4 regions of the Shewanella sp. SNU WT4 genome follow, and region 4 is predicted to be linked to each of the others. Evidence: predicted binding sites of a transcription regulator. Region 4 holds the regulator's gene; each other region holds the start of a gene.
What was found. Region 4 encodes LexA, which represses DNA repair genes until DNA is damaged. Its sites were predicted from a motif close to TACTGTATNNNNATACAGTA; they were not measured.
Positions count from the first base shown of each region.

Region 1: the regulator LexA is predicted to act here: its motif matches at 1,078-1,097, upstream of recA (recombinase RecA).
Region 2: the regulator LexA is predicted to act here: its motif matches at 844-863, upstream of umuD (translesion error-prone DNA polymerase V autoproteolytic subunit).
Region 3: the regulator LexA is predicted to act here: its motif matches at 1,320-1,339, upstream of FJQ87_RS11805 (YebG family protein).

Region 1 is NZ_CP041151.1:3,342,941-3,345,147, forward strand. Features, by position in the region: gene recA (recombinase RecA) at 1-984, opposite strand, end outside; gene mutS (DNA mismatch repair protein MutS) at 1,255-2,207, shown strand, end outside.
Region 2 is NZ_CP041151.1:2,786,208-2,788,414, reverse strand. Features, by position in the region: gene FJQ87_RS12510 (Y-family DNA polymerase) at 1-443, opposite strand, end outside; gene umuD (translesion error-prone DNA polymerase V autoproteolytic subunit) at 431-835, opposite strand; gene FJQ87_RS12500 (DUF3192 domain-containing protein) at 1,181-1,552, shown strand; gene FJQ87_RS12495 (IS4 family transposase) at 1,766-2,207, opposite strand, start outside.
Region 3 is NZ_CP041151.1:2,635,312-2,637,518, forward strand. Features, by position in the region: gene proQ (RNA chaperone ProQ) at 1-229, opposite strand, end outside; gene FJQ87_RS11800 (GAF domain-containing protein) at 501-968, opposite strand; gene FJQ87_RS11805 (YebG family protein) at 1,010-1,309, opposite strand; gene FJQ87_RS11810 (paraquat-inducible protein A) at 1,534-2,133, shown strand; gene FJQ87_RS11815 (paraquat-inducible protein A) at 2,126-2,207, shown strand, end outside.
Region 4 is NZ_CP041151.1:572,985-575,191, reverse strand. Features, by position in the region: gene plsB (glycerol-3-phosphate 1-O-acyltransferase PlsB) at 1-357, opposite strand, end outside; gene lexA (transcriptional repressor LexA) at 516-1,136, shown strand; gene FJQ87_RS02625 (SulA-like leucine-rich domain-containing protein) at 1,133-1,618, shown strand; partial or broken gene coxB (cytochrome c oxidase subunit II) at 2,129-2,207, shown strand, end outside.

The DNA.
Region 1 (2,207 bases), 1.3 Mb from region 4:
TAACAAGGTGCGCAGTTGCGATTCAATTTCGGCGGCAATGGCTGGGTTTTCTTTCAAATACTTACCCGCGTTAGCGCGGCCTTGACCAATTTTGTCACCTTTATAGCTATACCAAGCACCTGATTTTTCGACCAGTTTATGGGCAACACCTAAGTCAACTAACTCACCAGTACGGTTGATACCTTGACCATAAAGGATTTGGAATTCAGCTTGTTTAAATGGTGCAGCGATTTTATTTTTAACCACTTTAACGCGAGTTTCGTTACCAACAACTTCATCACCATCTTTGATGGCGCCTGTGCGGCGAATATCAAGACGAACTGAGGCATAAAACTTAAGCGCATTACCACCCGTAGTAGTTTCTGGGTTACCAAACATAACACCAATTTTCATACGAATTTGGTTAATGAATATAAGTAATGTGTTTGACTGCTTTAAGTTACCCGCAAGTTTACGCATAGCTTGGCTCATCATACGAGCGGCTAAACCCATGTGTGAATCACCAATTTCGCCTTCAATTTCAGCTTTTGGGGTTAATGCTGCCACTGAGTCAACAACGATGACATCAACTGCACCACTGCGAGTTAAAGCATCACAAATTTCTAGGGCTTGCTCACCGGTATCAGGCTGTGAACACAGTAAGTTATCAATATCTACGCCCAGTTTTTTGGCATAAATTGGGTCAAGTGCATGCTCAGCATCAATAAATGCACAGACTTTACCTTCGCGCTGCGCTGCAGCAATAACTTCTAACGTCAGCGTGGTTTTACCTGAAGATTCAGGTCCATAAATTTCAACAATACGGCCCATAGGTAAGCCGCCAGCACCTAAGGCAACGTCTAATGATAATGAACCCGTTGAGATAGTTTCCACATCCATAGAGCGATCTTCGCCCAGTCTCATGATTGAGCCTTTGCCAAATTGCTTTTCAATTTGACTCAACACGGCACTGAGTGCTTTCTCTTTGTTTGGATCTATCTTCATTGTGTATCCCTCGTTATTGGCCACGCTGTGCCAAGTAAGTCATCTAGGTACTAAACGCGTATTATGTCACGCGCCGTTTAATTAGGCTTAGTATACTGTACAGTCATACAGTATCAAGCCCTGTTTCATAAAATTTTTTAGCACAAGACTTAACTCTACTTACGAAGAAAGTTAAAGCGCTGTGCATCATTCACCCTCAAAGCTTGCTAAAATCGACAAAAATTCAGGCCTCAGGTCTGACTCCACCTGACTCAAGATGAAGTTTGCAAAATGACTATGGTTAACGCTGAACTGGAAAAGCACACCCCTATGATGCGTCAATACTTGACGCTCAAAGCCGCCCATCCTGACATGCTATTGTTTTATCGCATGGGTGATTTTTATGAACTTTTTTATGATGATGCCAAAAATGCATCGGAATTATTAGGTATTTCATTAACGGCGCGGGGCAAAAGCGGTGGTGATCCTATTCCTATGGCGGGTATCCCCTACCATGCGGTTGAAGGTTATCTGGCAAAATTAGTTCATCAAGGTGAATCTGTTGCTATCTGTGAGCAGATAGGCGATCCCGCGACCAGTAAAGGCCCTGTTGAGCGCAAAGTGGTAAGAATTGTTACCCCAGGCACCTTAACCGATGAGGCATTATTGCAAGAGCGCCAGGACAATTTACTCGCCGCCATTTATGAAGGCAAACAAGGCTTTGGTTACGCCACCTTAGATGTTGCCTCTGGTCGTTTTTGTATTATTGAGCTTGATAGCAATGAGGCGCTCGAAGCCGAATTACAGCGCACCCATCCAGTTGAATTGCTATATAACGAAGATTTCTCGCAAGTTAATATCATAGATAACGTCAAAGGACGTAGACGTCGCCCCGAGTGGGAGTTTGACTATGACACTTGTATTCAAAGCCTGTTAAATCAATTTGGCACAAAGGATTTGCACGGGTTTGGCATTACCGATGCGCGCTTATCGCTTCAAGCGGCGGGCTGCTTGATGCAATACGTTAAAGACACCCAGCGCACCGCCCTGCCCCATATTAATGCTATTACTAAGATGAATCCTAACGACAGCATTATTCTTGATGCTGCCACCCGTCGTAATCTTGAACTGACCATTAGCCTTGCCGGTCACAGAGAGCATACGCTGGCATGGATTTTAGATAATACCGCTACTCCTATGGGCAGTCGGATGTTACAGCGCTGGATCCATCAACCGCTTACCCA
Region 2 (2,207 bases), 1.9 Mb from region 4:
TTAGCTAAAGTCAGCGTTGGGGCTATACCCACACACACGGGCAGGCGGCATTCCTTCCAGACAGTGCGTCTAATTTGCTGGGCGTGAGTCGTTAAGCAAGGAATGGCGGGGTAACTGCGCTTAAAAGATACAAAGGATTCATCAATCGAGTATACGAATTGCTCAGGGGCGAAACGGCCTATGACTTGCATCATTTTGCTCGATAAATCGCTATAGAGTTCGTAGTTGGACGATAGGGCAATCACACCTTGTTTTTGGCACAATTCCCGCACTTCAAAGTAGGGCACAAATTTTTTAATGCCCGCATTCAACGCCGCGCGATTGGCCGCGACCACACAACCATCATTATTTGATAGCACTATGATGGGCTTATTGCGCCATGCGGGATTAAAAACTTGCTCAGCGCTGCAATAAAACGCATTAGCATCAATTAGTCCGTACATAGCTTGCAGGGCCGATGGCAACGAATAGAACGGGTGACCACGCCTTCAATGGAAAACTGATCGTGCTGATGAATTTCCATGGGCTGACATTCGAGATTCGCTGATAACAACATGCGCCGCTGTTTATCTAGCTGTTTACACACAAATTCACCGTTAAAGTTGGCAACAATGATGTCGCCGTGTTGGGCATTAACGTGGCGATCGACAATTAAAATATCCCGATCGAAAATGCCAAAGCCTTCCATCGAGTGACCTGCGGCTACGCCTAAAAAGGTGGCACTTGGATGTTGAATGAGTAACTCATCGAGCTTAAGCCCTAGTTGGCGGTATTCTTCGGCTGGGCTTTCAAAGCCGGTAATGCCAGCGCGAGCAAAGATAGGAATGATTTTCATAATAGAGTAACTGTTTTTATATACAGTGTTATGCTAGCAGTTTACAGAGAGATAGCAAGCGTTAATCCCGAGGCTTAAGGATGAAGGTCAAGGTTATTGTCATCATAAATATAAGCACGATTAATTGAATTTATTGCTGAATTTAAAAATGAACTGCGCGTTGATAATGCGGTTTTGTGCTGTTCACCACAAAGTAACTAAAACCACCAAGTAGTGAATGTCTAAAGGCTGGTGATTGGGGGGCTTAATAATTACATTTAAAATCAGTGGTTTAAATTTTGGCATTAGATTTGCTATTTGATGTTCTCTTTATTGCGATTAACCATTTATTCAAGGATATCAATAATGAATCATCAAAAATCACCACTAGTCTTAGTTGCTCTCTTGAGTGTGAGTTTAAGTGCTTGTGTCATCAACGTCGGTAGTGATGAAGACACAGGTTGGCAAAAACAAGAAAAGTTGAATCGGCAGCATGTGGCTAATTTAGGCGTGGGAATGAAGCTTGATGTAGTGAAACAAATGTTAGGCTCACCGGATTTTAGTGAAGCCTATCCTGACGGCGCGGCGCAAGTGGAAGTGTTATTTTATCGAACCCAAAGGCGCCATGATGATGGTAAAACCACCTTAGATGAATGCACGCCGTTAGTGTTTAATAATGGCAGCCTTATTGGTTGGGGTAATACGGCCTATAGCCAAGTGACAACCGCTAAGCTTTAATATCTGTGGTCGGTCAGCAAATGGTAAGTCACTTCACTCATTCCATTATGCTGACGCGTAAGGCTTGCCTAGCGAGTAGTGGTAGCCATAGTAGGCAGGGCGGGACACCAAGGTTAACCAATAAGTGAGGCAATATGTATCAAGGTCGGTGTTTATGTGGACAAGTGCATTTTAGTATTGAGGGCGAATTAGGGCCTGTCTCTTGATCAGATCTCATAGCGTTTCTCCGGCTTCAAATAGGGCTTTGGCTAAGCGATACCCCTTTACCTGAGCCTGAAGATCATCCCATCCCTCCCAAATCGTGGACCAGCTGGCCATTCCCGTGCGCTTGCTATCATTAAAGCCTCCTAGTTTGGCCAAGGATTGATAAGCCCACTTCATATTTGGGGCTTCTTTGCCTTTATGTCCCCTTGGCTTGTAGAGCTGCATCAGTACTCGCCATTCATCATTCTCTAAGACATTGCTGCAGCTTTGATTTTCCATGCTTTGCGCTGCTTCGATTTGCCCTCTTTTTCTCAGATAAATTGGCTGGCTCATCACTTCCCGAAGTTGCAGTAGCCGCACACCAATAAAGCAAAGTATCGAGGCCGCTCGCTCAAGGTTGTCTGGCGATGTCATGCGTAACCTTTCAACCCCCGCGCCGGTTTTCCACGCC
Region 3 (2,207 bases), 2.0 Mb from region 4:
CTAACTTGATTGCTTTCAGGTAACGCCAGCTACTAGTATAGCGTCTCAGAGCCGCCCTTAACTGTGTTTTACTGACTTTAGAATCATCAGCCAACCTTTCTGCCAAATCTTGAAACAATCCGATTTTTAGAGGCTTAGCTTCACCCTCGGCGATAAAGCACAAAGGAAATGTTTCATATAAATACGCCAAAATGGCATTGGTGTCGGTCAACTTATCTGTTGATTCCATCATTACTTCCACGATTTTATTAAGGACCCCAAATTCGCATAATGCGACTGGGTTGTTCATCTTATGTTAGGCTAAAAGCCAAACGCCATACATTCAATATCAATTACTTGAGCTCAAGTTAACCCATAAAAGCGGCAAGACTCAAGCCCAAATGATTCATTGAGCGGCAACAATCTAAAACTTTTAATGTTTACCGCTACTGCTGCTGCCTATTATAAAGCGGATGACAGCGAAAGCGACCCTGTTTTACATCAAAGCGGTCATAGATTCATCAAATAGGCGAAATATTCAGATGTTGCTCCAAAGTTTCGACTAATAATGTCAACCCTAGCTGATCAAGCTCACTAAATCGCTCAAACTCAGGGCTATCAATATCAAGTACCGCAAAAACTTGTTGTTGATAATGGATTGGCAGCACAATTTCGGCATTACTGGCGCTATCGCAGCTAATATGGCCACTAAACTCATGTACATTGGCTACCCGTTGCACACTATCAAGTGCTGCAGCTGTGCCGCATACACCTTTGCCCCAAGGAATACGGGTACAAGCGACTTTACCTTGAAATGGACCTAATACTAATTCATCACCTTGGCGCAGATAGAAACCCACCCAGTTAATTCCAGGCAGTGACTCATTTAACAAGGCTGACATATTGGCCAAGCAGGCAATAACATCGTGCTCGCCATCCAATATCGCTGTGAGCTGACGATTTAACTGGTTATAACAAATCGATTCCATAGTACGCCTTGTAAATATGTAACGAGTTATGTAGTTAACTCTTATGAATTAGACTCAGCAACCACCTTCGCCGTTTTAGCTTTAGTTTTAGGTGTTACCTTAGTTTCTACCGGACTAATGCCCTTGAGTATGCCATTGACCTCATCCTTATTGGTAGCCAAGTAGAAGGATAATTTTTCGGTCACTTCTTCGCTTAAACCAAGCTCTGCCTTGTCGATAAAGCGATTGAGCAGCTCAGTGATATCCAGCATCTTATCAAAAGCATCGGCTTCTTTTTTCGATGTGAATGTCATCTTCTCTACCCCTTCTCTTACCACGACAAATTGCGTAATCACCGCCATGAAACAACCTCACTGTTTATTTATACAGTCATTAGCTTCTCATAGTGATGATTATGATTCAATCATCTGCCGAATTTTTTTAACCCAAATGGCTAAAATGCTGACATAATTCACCACTTAACTGTGTTGTTATCTCAGGAAATGAAGTATTTAAGCCTATGGATAAGCCTGAATCTGCGAACCACCACCGAAGCCGTCATTACATACGGCGTCACTCTGATGCCATGGTGTTATGTGGTTCATGTGATTTAGCCGTGCAAAAGCGAGCGCTGCCTTCGGGAGTGAGAGCTTTATGCCCGCGGTGTCACACAGCGCTGTACCATACCCCTTACTGCTCGATTAATGGCATGCTTGCCCTATGCTTGACGGCGATTATTCTGTTTGCTCCTGCTAATATGCTGCCAGTATTAGATTTACAGTTTTTAGGCTCTTATCGTACTACGACTGTTATCGAAGGCGCTCTTGCTGTCGCTTCCCAAGGATTTCCTATTGTAGGCTTGGCCGTATTAGTGGCCGCAGTGGTCGGCCCTGGCTTATTAATTTTATCGATTTTATTGCAAATCCTTATTGTCAAATACGCCCTTAATACCCGTATTGGTAAATGGTTACTTAAATGCTTGTTGCAGCAGCAAAGCTTACTATCGCAATTAAGCATGTTAGAAATTTATGTTATCAGCTTTTTAGTGACTGCATTTCAATTGTCTGATTTTGCTGACATTCATTTCGATCTAGGCACCTTTTGTTTTACCATGTTGTTTCTTTCAGTATTATTCTTGATGCGTGAATATGATCTTGAGCATATGTGGAGTTACCTCGATGAGTAAACAGCTCCAAGGCCAAGATATTGAACTGTGCTTATGCCCAGTGTGTAAGAAAAGTAATCGTATTAGCAATGGTA
Region 4 (2,207 bases):
TTCCAAATCAGGATTAGCTCTGTGCATTTGCAGCAGAGTTTTAAATTCACTTAAGAAGGCATCACTTGATGGCCGATTGCCAATCATAGGTTTAGCGCGATTTAAGCACACAACTCGCGGCAGTGCTTTGCCGTGGCATTCCAACTCATCGTAAGGGCTAGGTAAACCAAACTTAGCGGTGACATCGCTCAAGGCGGCCATATCGCTGAAAGATTCAGTTTTCATTACATAAATGAGCGGTTTTTTAGGATCAAGATTTAGATCGGCAAAGGGATCTGTGGGCACAACGATTGTGTGCACTAGCTTGCGCTGAAACCAGCGCAACACTGTCATTACGAAAGAGTCTTGTTTGGCCATTGTTATTATGCAATTCAGGTCACGTTAATAGTCCTATAGAATACCAGAACAGGCTACTTGATAGCGAATCTCTACTTAAAACAAACCTTGGCGAATACTTGCGCCAGCACAAATACTGTATATACTAACAGTAACTGTATAGAAAGACAGGAACCAACATGAGACCTTTAACACCCCGCCAAGCAGAGATTTTAGAACTGATTAAACGCAATATCAGCGAAACTGGTATGCCGCCAACTCGTGCAGAAATTGCGACTCAGTTAGGGTTTCGCAGTGCCAATGCCGCCGAAGAGCATTTAAAAGCGCTGGCAAAAAAAGGGTGTATTGAAATCATGCCTGGTACTTCTCGCGGTATTCGTCTGCCGCCAGAAGAAGTGGTAGAAATTGAGACTGGTCTGCCACTCATTGGCCAAGTTGCTGCGGGCGAGCCTATTCTTGCCCAGCAACATGTCGAAAGTTATTTTCAGGTTGATGCCACCATGTTCCATCCTGCTGCCGACTTCTTATTAAAAGTTCGCGGCGATAGCATGAAGAACATCGGCATTCTTGAAGGTGATTTGCTAGCCGTGCATAAAATGCAAGAAGCTCGCAATGGCCAAATTGTGGTGGCTCGAGTTGATGATGACGTCACAGTTAAGCGCTTTGAAAAGAAAGGGAAAATAATTTATCTACACCCTGAAAATGATGAATATTCCCCGATAGTTGTTGATCCTAGCTATCAAGAACTGACTATAGAAGGCTTAGCCGTAGGCATTATTCGTAATGGTGGTTGGCTATGACCACCAAAACAGTAAATTCAGCAGGTCACCCCGGATTATGGTGCGCTAATACTCGGCGCGTTCATCAAACCATGATAGAAAGCTTACCAACCCATAGCCAAGGGCGAATTGAGCTTGAAAAAATTGCCCCACAACTGGTACGTCTCAGTCACCAAGGCCAATGGATAGTCTTAATTAATCCGCCCAACATAGGTTATAAAACCATGTTGGCCGCGGCAGGTGTTCGCTTAGATAGAGTCTTACTCGTAAAAGCCAAAGATGAAGTTGAAGCCTTATGGGCGAGTGAAATTGCCCTTACCAATGGTACCTGCAGCGCCGTATTAACTTGGGTTTCTATGTTAGATCAACGCGATCAGCGCCGCATGCAATTAGTTGAACGCAATGCTCGGGCGATTGGTTTTATTTTTGAACATACCAATTTGACAGGTAGTGATGAACTCGCGTTTAAGGCCCCGCAGACCTTACTGCGTGCCATGCATTAGCACCTAAACATAATCTAAAAATCTAAGCTCGAAATTCACTCATTCAAAATCTAGGCTCGCAGCCTAAGCTCAAAATTTAAATGCAAACCAAGTTCAGCCCAACATAGTGCTGCAGATTAAATTCTGCAGGCATGTCTTAGCTATTACTCATCATCAATACCAGCATTCATTTCAGTCAGCAAGCCACGCCCTATACTTTCAATCTTTATTGATTTCTAAATTTATGACTTTTCAGCTATATATCTATGGTATGGAAAATTAAGTTGCTGCTAACTTTAATGAATAATGGATTTATCTGATTAACGATTAGTGTCCAATATCGGGCAGCATCATCAAGAATACCTTGGTGCTAGCCTCAAAACACTTGCTGTCATCGTTTGCTGTTGTGGGAACCGAAGAGCTTACATAGCACCTAGACTTTACTGTGTGACTCTTCTTTGTAATTGCTTAGGCAATTAATTGGGGAGATCTCTCTTGAAACCAATACATTTTCTTTTGGCATGTATACTCATGCCGATTTTTCCAGCCACAAGTATGCCGTTAAATATGACCCAAGGGGTGTCAGCCATTAGCGGCAAGGTCTATGACC